Regions from separate parts of the Kluyvera sp. 1366 genome, predicted to be linked through region 2. Evidence: predicted binding sites of a transcription regulator. Region 2 holds the regulator's gene; the other holds the start of a gene.
What was found. Region 2 encodes sigma-54, which starts transcription at its own class of promoters, with help from an activator protein. Its sites were predicted from a motif close to GTTGGCACANNTTTCGCTNT; they were not measured.
Positions count from the first base shown of each region.

Region 1: a site for sigma-54 is predicted at 2,119-2,138, ahead of glnK (P-II family nitrogen regulator). Genes of this name have one in related genera too.

Region 1 covers NZ_JBTRDW010000004.1:327,289-330,674, reverse strand. Annotated here, with positions in the region: gene ACVLVH_RS10940 (SmdA family multidrug ABC transporter permease/ATP-binding protein) at 1-164, shown strand, start outside; gene ACVLVH_RS10935 (SmdB family multidrug efflux ABC transporter permease/ATP-binding protein) at 157-1,932, shown strand; gene glnK (P-II family nitrogen regulator) at 2,192-2,530, shown strand; gene amtB (ammonium transporter AmtB) at 2,564-3,386, shown strand, end outside.
Region 2 covers NZ_JBTRDW010000005.1:390,622-394,007, reverse strand. Annotated here, with positions in the region: gene ptsN (PTS IIA-like nitrogen regulatory protein PtsN) at 42-524, opposite strand; gene hpf (ribosome hibernation promoting factor) at 685-972, opposite strand; gene rpoN (RNA polymerase factor sigma-54) at 994-2,433, opposite strand; gene lptB (LPS export ABC transporter ATP-binding protein) at 2,482-3,207, opposite strand; gene lptA (lipopolysaccharide ABC transporter substrate-binding protein LptA) at 3,213-3,386, opposite strand, start outside.

The DNA of each region.
Region 1 (3,386 bases), on a different contig from region 2:
AAGCGAGTGAAATTCTGGTGCTGCAGCAGGGTGCCGTGGCGCAGCGTGGCGATCATGAAACTCTGGCGGGCAAAGAGGGGTGGTATCGCGATATGTACCGTTATCAGCAGCTGGAAGCCGCACTGGATGACGATGAAGTGGCAGAAGGAGCTAGCCGTGGCTAAATCACAACGTTTATGGCCGACGCTGAAACGACTGCTGGCGTATGGCAAACCGTGGCGTAAATCGCTGTGGCTGGCGGTCGGCATGCTGTGGATTGCGGCGGCAGCCGAAGTGACCGGACCGGTGCTGGTAAGCTACTTCATCGATAATCTGGTGGCGAAACATCAGATGCCGTGGGGCATCGTCGCGGGCCTGCTGGTGGGCTTTGTCCTGCTGCAATTGCTGGCCGCCGGTTTGCACTATTTTCAGGCGTTGCTGTTTAACCGCGCGGCGATTGGCGTGGTGCAGCAATTGCGCGTGGACGTGATGAACGCGGCGTTGCGCCAGCCGCTCAGCGCCTTCGATACGCAGCCGGTCGGCCAAATCATCTCGCGCGTCACCAACGACACCGAAGTGATCAAAGATCTCTACGTCACCGTGGTGGCCACAGTGTTGCGGGCTGCCGCGTTGATTGGCGCGATGCTGGTGGCGATGTTCTCCCTCGACTGGCGCATGGCGTTGGTAGCGATCGTGATTTTCCCGCTGGTGCTGACGGTGATGATGATTTATCAGCGCTTTAGCACGCCGATTGCGCGTCGCGTGCGCAGCTATCTGGCGGACATCAACAACGGCTTCAATGAAGTGATCAACGGCATGAGCGTGATCCAGCAGTTCCGCCAGCAGGCGCGCTTTGGTGAACGCATGGGCGAAGCCAGCCGTTCACACTATCTGGCGCGTATGGAAACGCTGCGGCTGGATGGCTTTTTGTTGCGCCCGTTGTTGAGTCTGTTTTCGGCCATGATTCTGTGCGGTTTGCTGATGCTGTTCAGCTTCGCCACGCCGGGCGTGTTTGAAGTCGGTGTGCTGTATGCCTTTATTACCTATCTTGGCCGCCTCAATGAACCGCTGATTGAACTCACCACGCAGCAGTCGATGCTGCAACAGGCGGTGGTGTCCGGCGAGCGTATCTTCGAACTGATGGATGCGGAGCAGCAAGGTTACGGCAGCGATAGTCTGCCGCTGGCCTCCGGCAGCATCTCGCTGCGGGATGTGAGCTTTGCCTATCGCGATAATCGCGATGTGCTCAGCCACATCAATCTCGAAGTGCCGGCGCGTCATTTTGTTGCGCTGGTGGGGCACACCGGCAGCGGGAAAAGCACGCTGGCGAATCTGCTGATGGGCTATTACCCGGTAACGCGCGGCAGTATCGAACTGGATGGTCGCCCGCTGCCGCAGCTGTCGCACGCCGCTTTACGTCAAAGCGTTGCGATGGTGCAACAGGATCCGGTGGTGCTGGCGGATTCGCTGCTGGCCAACGTGCGTTTGGGGCGCGATATCCCGGAAGATCAGGTGTGGCAGGCGCTGGAGACGGTGCAGCTGGCACCGCTGGCGCGCAGCATGGCGGACGGCATCCATACGCGTTTAGGCGAGCAGGGCAATAATCTGTCGGTTGGGCAGAAACAGCTGCTGGCGCTGGCGCGCGTGCTGGTGTCATTACCGCAAATCCTGATCCTCGACGAAGCCACGGCCAATATCGATTCCGGCACGGAACAGGCGATTCAGCAGGCGTTACGTGCACTACGCCAGCACAGCACGTTGGTGGTGATTGCGCATCGCCTTTCCACCATTACCGAAGCCGATCAGATTTTAGTGCTGCATCGCGGTCAGGTGGTTGAACGCGGTACGCATGCTGAGCTGCTGGCCGAGCAGGGCCGTTACTGGCAGATGTATCAGCTGCAGCAGGCCGGCGATGAACTCGCGGCGGGCATCCCCGTACAAGCCGAAGGGTGAATTGCACCTTTTTTGCACAGTTTTATCGGAATGTTCTGTATTGATGCACTTCTTTGAGGCTTGAAGCACCAAAGAAGTGCAATATTGCAACACCTTTCCTCTTCCTCCTCCGCAATCTGCGCTGTGCTTCACATAACGAAGCGTGATGCAGCGCGCCTATGCTACTGACATTCCCCTTTTGTTATTTATGGCACAGCCTTTGCTTATATCCCTACGTGTCCGCGAAGACTCACTCAATTTCTTATCCGGAGGGGAACGTATGAAGCTGGTTACCGTGGTAATCAAACCATTTAAGCTGGAGGACGTGCGTGAAGCCTTATCCTCTATTGGCATTCAGGGACTGACCGTTACCGAGGTTAAAGGTTTTGGTCGCCAGAAAGGTCACGCAGAGCTTTATCGCGGTGCCGAGTACAGCGTTAACTTCCTGCCAAAAGTAAAAATTGATATCGCTATTGCGGACGACCAACTTGATGAAGTGGTCGATGTCATCAGCAAAGCCGCTTATACCGGCAAAATTGGCGACGGCAAGATTTTCGTCGCAGAACTGCAGCGCGTCATTCGTATTCGTACCGGCGAGACCGACGAAGCAGCACTGTAACTGGGGCTCTGAATTGTGATGGGATGGAAAGAAATGAATAAACTGATAACGAAGTTGGGCCTCACCAGCCTTGCGCTGTTACCTTCTCTGGCGATGGCGGCCGCCCCTGCAGTAGCGGATAAAGCCGATAACGCCTTTATGATGATCTGTACCGCCTTGGTACTGTTTATGTCGATTCCCGGCATTGCGCTGTTCTACGGCGGTTTGATTCGCGGCAAGAACGTGCTGTCGATGCTGACGCAGGTTGCGGTGACCTTCTCACTGGTTTGCGTGCTGTGGGTGATTTACGGCTACTCACTGGCGTTCAGTGAAGGCAACGCCTTCTTCGGTAGCTTCCAGTGGGCGATGCTGAAAAATATTGAGCTGAAAGCGCTGATGGGCAGCTTCTATCAGTACATTCACATCGCGTTCCAGGCTTCCTTCGCCTGTATCACCGTCGGCCTGATTGTTGGTGCGCTGGCTGAACGTATTCGCTTCTCTGCGGTATTGATCTTCGTGGTGGTATGGCTGACGCTGGCTTATCTGCCAATCGCACACATGGTATGGGCTGGTGGCTTGCTGGCGCAAGATGGCGCGCTCGACTTCGCGGGCGGCACCGTGGTTCACATCAACGCCGCGGTTGCTGGCCTGGTGGGTGCTTACCTGGTGGGCAAACGTGCAGGTTTCGGCAAAGAAGCCTTCAAACCACACAACCTGCCGATGGTGTTCCTCGGTACCGCGATTCTGTATGTGGGCTGGTTCGGCTTCAACGCCGGTTCTGCTTCCTCAGCTAACGAAATCGCTGCGCTGGCGTTCCTGAATACCGTGGTGGCTACAGCGGGTGCGGTGCTGTCGTGGGTGTTTGGCGAGTGGGCGG
Region 2 (3,386 bases):
CGTTTTAAACCGGCGAAAACGCCGGTAAAAGTGTTTCTCGCTTAAGAGTGTGCTTCCTGAGCTTCTGTGATAATGGCGTAGAGCTCTTGGTCGCTCTGTGCCGCGCGCAAACGACGACAGACGGTTTTATCTGCGAGGCGTTTTGCAACCAGCGAAAGCGTGTGTAAGTGGGTTTTACACTGGTCCGCAGGTACCAGCAGGGCAAACAGCAGGTCAACCGGCTGATTATCTACCGCATCAAAAGCGATAGGCTGATCGAGGCTGATAAACACGCCGACAGCGCGTAAGGTGTCCTCTTCCAGCTTGCCATGTGGAATGGCGATGCCGTTGCCAATACCGGTACTGCCCATGCGTTCGCGGGTCAGGATGGCTTCGAAAAGCGTCTGGTGCGGCAGATTGAGCTGCTTCGCTGCCAGCTCGCTGATAATCTCCAGCGCGCGTTTTTTACTCTGGCAGTGTACGCCGCTACGGGTACAGTCCAGTGAAAGGACCGAGCTCAATTCCAGTGTTAGATCGTTGTTCATCATCGTTTCACTTGCGAGTTCACATAGCCGCGAGTTTCAGGCAATTGATTTCATTACCGTTCGCCCGCTGGCGCTTGCGCAGATGACAAAACGGGGCGGTAAGTTCCGCCCCATTTATGCTCTAAGTGCCGAATCAGTCAGCACTCTGCAAGCGTGAAGGTTAGTGTTTTTTCAGTTTGTCTTTGTGCTTGGTCAGCTGACGGGAAAGCTTATCGATTAACCCGTCGATGGCCGCGTACATGTCTTCCGCTTCCGATGTGGCGTGCAGCTCTCCGCCGTTAACGTGCAGTGTTGCATCCGCAACCTGCGTCACCTTCTCTACCTTCAGAACAATATAAACCTGATTGATACGATCAAAATAGTGTTCCAGTTTGGCAAATTTGGTATTTACAAATTCACGCAGAGGTTCGGTAATTTCAACATTAAGTCCGGTAAGGTTTAGCTGCATAGGTCTTCCTTCTTCGTTCGGTCAAACCAATTGCTTGCGCTGGTTTGATGGCGGTATAGATAAAGACTCGCGATATTTAGCAACCGTACGTCGCGCAACCATGATGCCCTGTTCGGATAACATGGAGGTCAGTTTGCTGTCGCTCAAGGGTTTTGCGGGGTTTTCCGCCGAGATTAATTTTTTCACCAATGCACGAATCGCCGTGGAAGAGGCTTCGCCGCCGCCTTCGGTGTTGACGTGACTGGAGAAAAAATACTTCAGTTCAAAGATGCCACGCGGGCTGTGTAAATACTTTTGCGTGGTCACGCGGGAAATGGTGGATTCATGCATATCAACAGCCTGAGCGATATCCGCCAACACCATCGGACGCATGTACTCCTCACCCTGCTCAAAAAACGCCTGCTGCTGCTCAACGATACAGCGTGTCACTTTCAGCAGCGTGTCGTTGCGGCTCTCCAGGCTCTTAATCAGCCACTTGGCTTCCTGTAAATTGCTGCGAATAAACTGGTTATCGCTTTCATTACGGCCAGCTCCGCCCATCGCCGCATACTGCTGATTGATTTTCAGGCGCGGCATGCTGTCGGAATTGAGTTCAACCGTCCAGCGCTTGCTGATTTTGCGCACCAGCACATCGGGAATGACATATTCCGGTTCACTGGTATTAATCGACTGGCCTGGGCGCGGATCGAGTGACTGAATCAGCAGCATCGCCTCTTTCAGCACCTCTTCCTTCAGACGGGTCACGCGCATCAGGCTGCGGAAATCATGGTTGGCCAGCAGATCGAGATGTTCGCTAACAATCAGGCGTGCTTCCGCCAGCATGGGCGTGGCGGCAGCATATTGCGACAGCTGGACTAACAGGCAATCACGCAAATCACGTGCACCGACGCCGATCGGATCGAAACGCTGCACGCGCTTGAGCACGGCTTCGACTTCTTCCAGCGCCAACTCTTCATCACCAATACTGTCATAAATGTCTTGTAAGCTGACGGTGAGATAGCCGGTTTCATCAATGGCATCAACAATTGACGTGGCAATCGCGCGATCGGTATCAGTGAACGGCGTTAACTCAACCTGCCACATCAGGTAATCCTGCAGCGATTGGGTGGTTTCGCCTTGGTAAATCGGCAGTTCGTCATCCTGGTAATCGGTGCCGGTGCCTGACGGTGTGCCTGCGGTGTAGATTTCGTCCCAGGTAGCGTCGAGCGGAAGCTCTTCAGGCATATCTTTCTGTTCAAGCGCTTCGCGCGTGTCTAACGAATCACTTTCCTGATCCTGAAATTCACGTGCGTCAACTTCTTCGTGCAGTTCGGTTTGTTCAAGCAGCGGATTGCTTTCCAGCGCCAGTTGCAGTTCTTGCTGGAGTTCAAGCGTAGAGAGTTGCAGCAAGCGAATGGCTTGCTGCAACTGTGGAGTCATCGCCAGCTGTTGGCTGAGCCTGAGTTGCAAACCTTGCTTCATAATTCGGTAAGAATTTCCTAAGCAAACGTAGGGTGTTACAACACCTTATCAGAGTCTGAACTCTTCGCCCAAATAAACACGCTTAACTTGCTCATCTACAAGAATTTCATCAGGCGTGCCATGGGCAATTAAATGTCCCTGGCTGACGATATAAGCGCGTTCACACACCGCGAGGGTTTCACGCACGTTGTGGTCGGTAATCAGCACGCCAAGGCCGCTGTCACGCAAATGCTCGATGATTTTCTTGATGTCGATAACCGAGATCGGGTCAACACCGGCAAAAGGCTCATCCAGCAGGATGAATTTCGGATTAGCCGCCAGCGCGCGGGCAATTTCCACACGACGGCGTTCACCACCCGACAGCGCCTGGCCCATGCTGTCGCGCAGATGGCCAATATGGAACTCTTCCATCAGCTCGTTGGCCCGATCCTGACGCTGTTCTTCGGTTAAATCATCACGGATCTGCAGCACAGCCATCAGGTTGTCGTACACGCTCAGGCGACGGAAGATGGAGGCTTCCTGCGGCAGATAGCCGATGCCGCGACGCGCGCGCGCATGCAGCGGCAAAATGCTGATGTCTTCATCATCAATCACGATGCGGCCGGCATCGCGCGGCACAATGCCCACCACCATGTAGAAGGTGGTGGTTTTACCGGCACCGTTTGGGCCCAGCAGGCCGACAATCTCGCCGGATTTTACCTGCAGGCTAACATCTTCCACCACGCGGCGGCCTTTGTAGGCTTTCGCCAGGTTTTCAGCGATTAGTGTAGCCATAGCAATCAGTTACTCTTTTTAGGGCTCGCGGACGAACCGTTTTTGTCCTGCAGCTGCGACGGTACCAGAACGGTAGTCACGCGCTTGCTGTCGCCCTGGCTGAACGCCTGCATCTTCTGCTCTTTCACCAGGTAAGTGATGCGGTCGCCTTTGATGTTGCTGTCCTGCTGCTGAATGAA